Regions from separate parts of the Pseudomonas sp. SO81 genome, predicted to be linked through region 2. Evidence: predicted binding sites of a transcription regulator. Region 2 holds the regulator's gene; the other holds the start of a gene.
What was found. Region 2 encodes sigma-54, which starts transcription at its own class of promoters, with help from an activator protein. Its sites were predicted from a motif close to ANTGGCATNNANNTTGCTNT; they were not measured.
Positions count from the first base shown of each region.

Region 1: a site for sigma-54 is predicted at 1,543-1,562, ahead of OH686_RS03905 (CmpA/NrtA family ABC transporter substrate-binding protein). Genes of this name have one in related genera too.

Region 1 covers NZ_CP126126.1:819,291-823,494, forward strand. Annotated here, with positions in the region: gene acnB (bifunctional aconitate hydratase 2/2-methylisocitrate dehydratase) at 1-873, shown strand, start outside; gene OH686_RS03895 (YgdI/YgdR family lipoprotein) at 994-1,203, shown strand; gene OH686_RS03900 (YgdI/YgdR family lipoprotein) at 1,306-1,515, shown strand; gene OH686_RS03905 (CmpA/NrtA family ABC transporter substrate-binding protein) at 1,680-2,894, shown strand; gene OH686_RS03910 (ANTAR domain-containing response regulator) at 2,915-3,493, shown strand; gene OH686_RS03915 (pyridoxal phosphate-dependent decarboxylase family protein) at 3,656-4,204, shown strand, end outside.
Region 2 covers NZ_CP126126.1:1,734,239-1,738,442, reverse strand. Annotated here, with positions in the region: gene rapZ (RNase adapter RapZ) at 1-571, opposite strand, end outside; gene ptsN (PTS IIA-like nitrogen regulatory protein PtsN) at 586-1,050, opposite strand; gene hpf (ribosome hibernation-promoting factor, HPF/YfiA family) at 1,064-1,372, opposite strand; gene OH686_RS08395 (RNA polymerase factor sigma-54) at 1,530-3,032, opposite strand; gene lptB (LPS export ABC transporter ATP-binding protein) at 3,174-3,899, opposite strand; gene lptA (lipopolysaccharide transport periplasmic protein LptA) at 3,899-4,204, opposite strand, start outside.

The DNA of each region.
Region 1 (4,204 bases), 910 kb from region 2:
CGTATCCTCGAGATCGAAGGTCTGGACGAGCTGACCGTTGAACAGGCCTTCGAGCTGTCCGACGCCTCGGCCGAGCGCTCCGCCGCCGGTTGCACCATCAAGCTGCCGGAAAAGGCCATCGCCGAGTACCTGCGCTCCAACATCACCATGCTGCGCTGGATGATCGGCGAAGGCTACGGCGATGCCCGTACCCTGGAGCGTCGCGCCCAGGCCATGGAAGCCTGGCTGGCCAACCCGCAACTGCTGGAAGCCGACAAGGACGCCGAGTACGCCGAGATCATCGAGATCGACCTGGCCGACGTCAAAGAGCCGGTGCTCTGCGCGCCGAACGACCCGGACGACGCCCGTCTGCTGTCCACCGTCGCCGGTGAGAAGATCGACGAAGTGTTCATCGGCTCGTGCATGACCAACATCGGTCACTTCCGCGCTGCCGGTAAGCTGCTGGACAAGGTCAAGGGCGGCATTCCGACCCGTCTGTGGCTGGCTCCGCCGACCAAGATGGACGCCCACCAGCTGACCGAGGAAGGCTACTACGGCATCTACGGCAAGGCCGGTGCGCGCATGGAAATGCCGGGCTGCTCGCTGTGCATGGGTAACCAGGCTCGCGTACAGACCGGTTCGACTGTGGTCTCCACCTCGACCCGTAACTTCCCGAACCGCCTGGGCGACGCCACCAACGTGTACCTGGCCTCTGCCGAACTGGCAGCGGTCGCCTCGATCACCGGCAAGCTGCCGACCGTCGAGGAGTACATGGAGTACGCGAAGAACATCGACAGCATGGCTGCCGACGTTTACCGCTACCTGAGCTTCGACCAGATCGCCGAGTTCCGCGAAGCGGCCGCCAACGCCAAGATCCCGGCCGTACAGATCTAAGCGTCAGCGCAATGAGAAAGCCCCGCCTAGTGCGGGGCTTTTTTTATGGAGCGAAACCGGGAGTGCCGTGGTCGGAACTTCTGAAGCCCCTCGCGGGCACCCTTTCAGAAGGAGTTCACCATGAAACCCTGGATTCTTGCCCTGCTCTGCGTGTTCGGCCTCACCGGCTGCGCCACCGACTACATCATCGCCACCACCGACGGCCAGATGCTCAGTTCCGAGGACAAGCCGGAGATCGACGATGAAACCGGCCTGATCACCTACGAGGACGCCGAAGGCAACGAGCAGCAGATCCCGCAGAGCTCGGTGAAGCAGATCATCGAACGCTGACCATGCGAGGCCCGCTTCGGCGGGCCGCGCCCTTTCGCGCATTTGCCAGAGACAGCGCAACGGGAATAGCGTGACGGTACTGCCTTCACTCAGGAGTACCTCATGAAACATTGGCTTCTCGCGCTCTTCTGTCTTGCCGCGCTCACCGGCTGCGCCAGCGAATACCTGCTGGTCACCACCGACGGCCAGATCCTAACCAGCGATGGCAAACCCGAGCTGGACGACGACACCGGCATGTACGAATTCGAAGACAGCGAAGGTCGCAAGCAACACATTCCGCAGAACCAGATCAAGCAGATGATGGAGCGCTGAAAGCGTCCTTTCCGCTGCGCCCGTCGTGCTGGCATATGGCTTGCTAAGCCATATGCAGCAGAGTCCCTCCAACGGCGGAGTGACTCACAGACAATGGCGTCGCTCCCGGCCACCTCCGTGATGGCCAGGTGCGGCGCCTTTTTGTTCAACGGCGGAACAAAGACATGACCGATACCAGCAACACCCGTAGCGATGCCCTGGCCTGGGTCGCCGGCAGCGACGCCCCGGAGAAGAGCGCACTGAACCTGGGCTTCATGGCCCTGACCGACTCGGCATCGCTGATAGTCGCCGCGACGCAAGGCTTCGCCCAGCCCTATGGCCTGACCCTCAATCTGCAGCGCCAGGCCTCCTGGGCCGGCCTGCGCGATCGCCTGCTGAGCGGCGAGCTGGACGCCGCCCAAGCCCTGTATGGCCAGGTCTACGGCATCCACCTGGGCCTCGGCGGCACAGCTACCGAAATGGCCATCCTCATGGGCCTGTGCCAGAACGGCCAGGCGCTCAACCTGTCGCAGCCGCTCAAGCAGGCCGGCGTGACCAGCGGCGAGGCACTGGCCGCACGCGTGCGCCAAGGTGGTGCAAAGCTGACCTTCGCCCAGACCTTTCCCACCGGCACCCACGCCATGTGGCTTTACTACTGGCTCGCCGCCCAGGGCATACACCCGCTGGAAGACGTCAACACCGTGGTGGTACCGCCCTCGCAGATGGTCGCCCACCTGCGCGCCGCGCGTATCGACGGCTTCTGCGCCGGCGGCCCCTGGGGCGCCCTGGCGGTGGAGGAAGACCAAGGTTTCACCCTGACCACCAGCCAGAACATCTGGGCCGACCACCCGGAGAAGGTGCTGGGTGTGACCCGCGAATTCGTCGAGCAGTACCCCAACACCGCACGCGCCCTGACCATGGCCGTGCTGGAGGCCAGCCGCTTCATCGACGAGAGCGAGGAGAACAAGCGCAGCACCGCCCAGCTGATCAGCAGCAGCGAGTACGTCGACGCACCGTTGTCGGCCATCCAGCCGCGCTTCCTCGGCCAGTACGAAGACGGTCTCGGCCACGCCTGGCTGGACGCCCATCCGCTGCGCTTCTTCGCCGACGGCGCGGTGAACATGCCCTGGCTGTCCGACGGCATCTGGTTCCTCACCCAGTTCCGCCGCTGGGGCCTGCTCAAGGAAGATCCGGACTACTTCGGCCTGGCCCGGCGGATTCACCAACTGGATATCTACCGCACCGCCGCGGAAGCCTTGGGCATCGCTGTGCCGCAGCAGTCCATGCGCCGCTCCACCCTGCTCGACGGCAGCATCTGGGATGGCAGCGACCCGGCCAGCTACGCCCGCTCGTTCGCCATCCATGCGCGCGCCGACAGCGCCGCCGCCATCGCCCTGTAACGGACCGAGACATAAGCACGATGCTACGCATACTCCTGATCAACGATACCCCGAAGAAGGTCGGCCGCCTGAAGTGCGCGCTGATCGAGGCCGGTTTCGAGGTGATCGACGAATCCGGGCTGACCATCGACCTGCCCGAGCGGGTCGAGGCGGTACGCCCCGATGTCGTGCTGATCGACACCGAATCCCCGGGCCGCGACGTGATGGAACAGGTGGTGCTGGTGACCCGCGACCAGCCCCGGCCGATCGTCATGTTCACCGACGAACACGACCCGCAGGTGATGCGCCAGGCCATCCAGTCCGGCGTCAGCGCCTACATAGTCGAAGGCATCCAGGCCGACCGCCTTCAGCCGATACTCGACGTGGCCATGGCCCGCTTCGAAAGCGATCAAGCCCTGCGCGCCCAGCTGCAGGCCCGCGACGAGCAGTTGGCCGAGCGCAAGCGCATCGAACTGGCCAAGGGCCTGCTAATGAAGATGAAGAGCTGCAACGAGGAAGACGCCTACACCCTGATGCGCCGCCAGGCCATGAGCCGCCAGCAGAAGCTGATCCAGGTGGCCGAGCAGATCATCGCGATGCACGACATGCTGGGCAATTGAGCTAGCCGGCGCTGCAACTGTACTGCCCACCAAGGCAACTGTATCGGTTCACTCAAGCTTTACCGCTGCACTGTAACGCTCAACTCGGCCGGCGCCTGTATCTGCCGGCACGCTGTGCCACTCGGCTAGGGTAGAACCACCTTCCCCCGCCGAGTACGCACCATGAACGAACGCCAGCTGCTGGCCGAGGCCGACCGCCGCGCCCTCGCCTATTTCGACGGCAGCGCCCAGCGCCGGGTGTTCCCCGATGATCAGGCCATCGCCGCCCTGAGCACCTTCGACCAGCCCCTGCCCGAATCCGGCCAGGACGCCCAACGGGTACTGCAACAACTCGACGAGCTGGGCTCGCCGGCCACGGTGACCAGCAACGGTCCGCGCTACTTCGGTTTCGTCATCGGCGCCACCCTGCCGGCCGCTGCGGCCGCCGAGCGCATGGTGCTGGCGTGGGACCAGTGCGCTTCGTCCTTCGACAACTCGCCCATCGCCGATCGCCTGGAAAAGGTCGCCGGCCGCTGGGTGTGCCAGGCGCTGGGCCTACCGAGCGAGAGCGCCGTGGGCTTCGGCACCAGCGCCACCGCCTGCACCCTCGCCTGCCTCTCTGCCGCCCGCCGCAAGCTGCTGGCGCGCCAGGGCTGGAACTTCGACGCCGACGGCCTGATGGGTGCCCCTGAGATCCGCGTGGTGCTCTCCGAGACTGCGCACATCACGGTG
Region 2 (4,204 bases):
GGCAGCGCACGTCGAATACCAGGTCGGCATCCACCGGCATGCCGCGCTTGAAACCGAACGATTCGACCAGGAAGGCGGTGCCCGGCTCCGGCTTGTTCAGCAGGCGCAGCTTGAGGGTGTCGCGCAACTGGTAGAGGTTCAGGTGGGTGGTGTCGATCTTCAGGTCGGCCAGGTCGATGATCGGTGCCAGCAGTTGCGCCTCGTCACGAATGGCCTCGGCCAGGGCGCGATCCTCGTTGGTCAGCGGGTGACGCCGCCGGGTCTCGGAGAAGCGCTTGAGCAGGGTGTCCTCGTCGGCATCGAGATACAGCACGTCGCACTGGATATGACGGCTGCGTACTTCGTCGAGCAGTTCGGGGAAGCGCTTGAGCTGGCTGGGCAGGTTGCGTGCGTCCACCGACACGGCGACCTGCGGGTGCAGCAGCTCGGTCTGCAGCAGGGCACGCTCGGCCAGATCCGGCAGCAGGCCGGCGGGCAGGTTGTCGATGCAGTAGAAGCCGTTGTCTTCCAGTACGTCGAGGGCGGTGCTCTTGCCCGAGCCGGAACGTCCGCTGACGATGATCAGACGCATGCCGCCTCCCGTGCTCAGTGGCCGCTCTGAACGTCGACCACGACCTGGTACAGGCTCTCGTTGCTCTGCGCCTGGCGCAGGCGCTCGCGCACCTCACTACGGTCGAGCATGCTGGCGATCTGGCGCAGCAGCTCCAGGTGCTCGTCGGTGGCCGCTTCCGGCACCAGCAGGACGAACAGCAGGTCTACCGGTGCACCGTCGATGGCGTCGAAGTCCACCACCGAGTCCAGGTGCAGCACGGCGCTGATCGGTGCGCTGCAGCCGGACAGGCGGCAGTGGGGAATGGCGATGCCATTACCGAAGCCGGTGGAGCCGAGCTTCTCGCGAGCGATCAGGTTTTCGAAGATGTCCTGGGCGTCCAGATCGGGGAGATCGCGGGCGACCAGGTTGGCAATCTGTTCGAGTACACGTTTCTTGCTGCCTCCCGGCACGTTCACCAGGGAACGTGCGGGAGTCAGGATGGTTTCGAGTCGGATCATCTGGGAGGGGCTGTCAGCGAGCCGTGGCGCCTTGCAGGCGACCCAGCTGCTTTTCCTTGTGCTTGATCAGTTGTCGGTCGAGTTTGTCGGTCAGCAGGTCGATGGCCGCATACATGTCTTCGTGTTCGGCGTTGGCGACGATTTCGCCGCCGGCAATGTGCAGGGTCGCTTCGATCTTCTGCTTCAGCTTCTCGACCTCCATGATGACCTGCACATTGGTGATCTTGTCGAAATGGCGTTCCAGCCGGCTCAACTTCTCGCCGACATAGTCACGCAGAGCGTCGGTCACATCCAGTTGATGTCCACTGATGTTGACTTGCATACCGCTTCTCCTTGTTGCCTGGTGTAAGAGACAGACTAGCTTGCCTGCCGCCGTAACACGTTGGCTGAAAGGGCTGGTGCACTGCGGGCCATGGTCCCCCCATGCAGGGTATCTGGCGCTCGGTACGGTGGTGCAGAAGCCTTCCGCTCAGGGCCGCTTACATCAGTCGCTTGCGTTCGCTGGATGGCGCTATGCCGAGCGATTCACGGTACTTGGCGACAGTGCGGCGGGCTACCTGAATGCCCTGTGCTTCCAGTAAACCAGCGATCTTGCTGTCGCTCAACGGCTTTTTCGCGTTTTCCGCGGCCACCAGTTTCTTGATGATGGCGCGGATCGCGGTGGACGAGCATTCACCGCCCTCGGAGGTGCTGACGTGGCTGGAGAAGAAGTACTTCAGCTCGTAGATGCCACGCGGGGTGTGCATGAATTTCTGCGTGGTGACACGCGAAATGGTCGACTCGTGCATGCCTACCGCCTCGGCGATATCGTGCAGGACCAGGGGCTTCATGGCCTCGTCGCCGTATTCGAGGAAGCCGCGCTGGTGCTCGACGATCTGCGTGGCCACCTTCATCAGCGTCTCGTTGCGGCTCTGCAGGCTCTTGATGAACCAGCGCGCCTCCTGCAGCTGATTGCGCATGAAGGTGTTATCGGCGCTGGAGTCGGCGCGTTTGACGAAGCCGGCGTATTGCGGGTTGACCCGCAGGCGCGGTACCGCTTCCTGGTTGAGTTCCACCAGCCAGCGTTCGTTGTGCTTGCGCACGATCACGTCCGGCACCACGTATTCCGGTTCGCTGGCCTCGATCTGCGAGCCCGGGCGCGGGTTGAGACTCTGGATCAGTTCGATGACCTGGCGCAGCTCGTCCTCTTTCAGCTTCATGCGGCGCATCAGCTGGCTGTAGTCGCGGCTGCCGAGCACGTCGAGGTGATCGCCGGCCAGGCGCTGTGCCTCGGCCAGCCAGGGCGTGCTGGCCGGCAGTTGGCGCAGCTGCAGGAGCAGGCACTCGCGCAGGTCGCGGGCGCCGATGCCGGCGGGCTCGAAATGCTGGATGCGGTGCAGGACGGCTTCGACCTCGTCGGCCTCGATCTCCAGTTCCGGATCGAAGGACTCGACGATCTCGTCGATGGATTCTTCCAGGTAGCCCTGGTTGTTGATGCAGTCGATGATGGTGACGCCGATCAGCTTGTCGGTATCGGACATCGGCACCAGGTTGAGCTGCCACAGCAGGTGGCTCTGCAGGCTTTCGCCGGCGGAGGTGCGGGTGGTGAAGTCCCACTCGTCGTCATCGTTGCTCGGCAGGCTGCTGGCGCTGGTTTGGTAGACGTCTTCCCAGGCGGTGTCGACCGGCAGCTCGCTGGGAATGCGGTCGTGCCATTCGCCGTCTTCGGCGCTCTCGTTGTTGTTTACCGCGACGGTACTGTCCTGGAAGCTCGAGCTGTCCTGCTGGGCAGGGCTGTTCTGCTCGGCGTTGTCGGCCATCGGGTCGGAGTTGTCGAAGTCTTCGCCTTCCTCCTGACGTTCCAACATGGGGTTGGATTCCAGGGCCTCCTGGATTTCCTGCTGCAGGTCCAGGGTGGAGAGCTGGAGGAGACGGATGGCCTGTTGCAGCTGCGGAGTCATCGTCAGCTGCTGGCCCATCTTGAGGACTAGCGACGGTTTCATGGTGTGGGGCTGGGTACCTTGTTCACTTGCCGGCGCGTGGCGCCATCCACTGCAAGGCGGCGAACCGCCCTAGGAAGCAAATTATATGCCTGACCTTGAATGATTCTAGCCCTTTGCGCAAGCCCCGCACGGGGCTCGGGCTCAGAGGCGGAACTCGTGGCCCAGGTAGACTTCCTTGACCAGCTGGTTGGCCAGAATGGTCTCGGCATCGCCCTCGGCGATCAGCTGGCCGTCGTTGACGATATAGGCGGTCTCGCAGATATCCAGGGTCTCGCGCACGTTGTGATCGGTGATCAGCACGCCGATGCCCTTGGCCTTGAGGTGATGGATGATCTGCTTGATATCGCCGACCGAGATCGGGTCCACACCGGCGAAGGGTTCGTCGAGCAGGATGAACTTCGGCTCGGTGGCCAGGGCGCGGGCGATCTCCACGCGGCGACGCTCGCCGCCGGACAGGCTCATGCCGAGACTGTCGCGGATGTGGTTGATGTGGAATTCCTGCAGCAGGGCTTCCAGCGCCTCCTGGCGGCCGGCGCGGTCGAGGTCCTTGCGGGTCTCGAGGATGGCCATGATGTTGTCGGTCACCGACAGCTTGCGGAAGATCGAGGCTTCCTGCGGCAGGTAGCCGATGCCGGAGCGGGCGCGACCATGCATGGGCTGGTGGCTGATGTCCTGGCTGTCGATCAGCACGCGGCCCTGATCGGCCTGGACCAGGCCGACGATCATGTAGAAGCAGGTGGTCTTGCCGGCGCCGTTGGGGCCGAGCAGGCCGACGATCTGGCCGCTGTCGATGGACAGGCTGACGTCGCGGACCACCTGGCGGCCCTTGTAGCTCTTGGCCAGGTGCTGGGCTTTGAGAGTCGCCATTACTGCGCCTGCTCCGGCTGGCCGTTCTTCTTGCGCGGCTGCAGGATCATGTCGATGCGCGGGCGCGGCGTGGAGACATCGCTGCCCGTGGCGCGGCCGGCGTTGACGATCTGGCGCTGGGTGTCGTAGACGATCTTCTCGCCTTCGAAGGTGTTGCCCTGCTGGATCACCTTGGCCTGGTCGATCAGTACGATGCGCTCGTTGCTCGCGTAGTACTGGATAGTCAGGCCATAGGCCTTGACGATGTCCTTGTCGACCGATGGCTTCTGCTCGTAGTAGGCCGGTTTGCCCACCGAGGTGAAGAC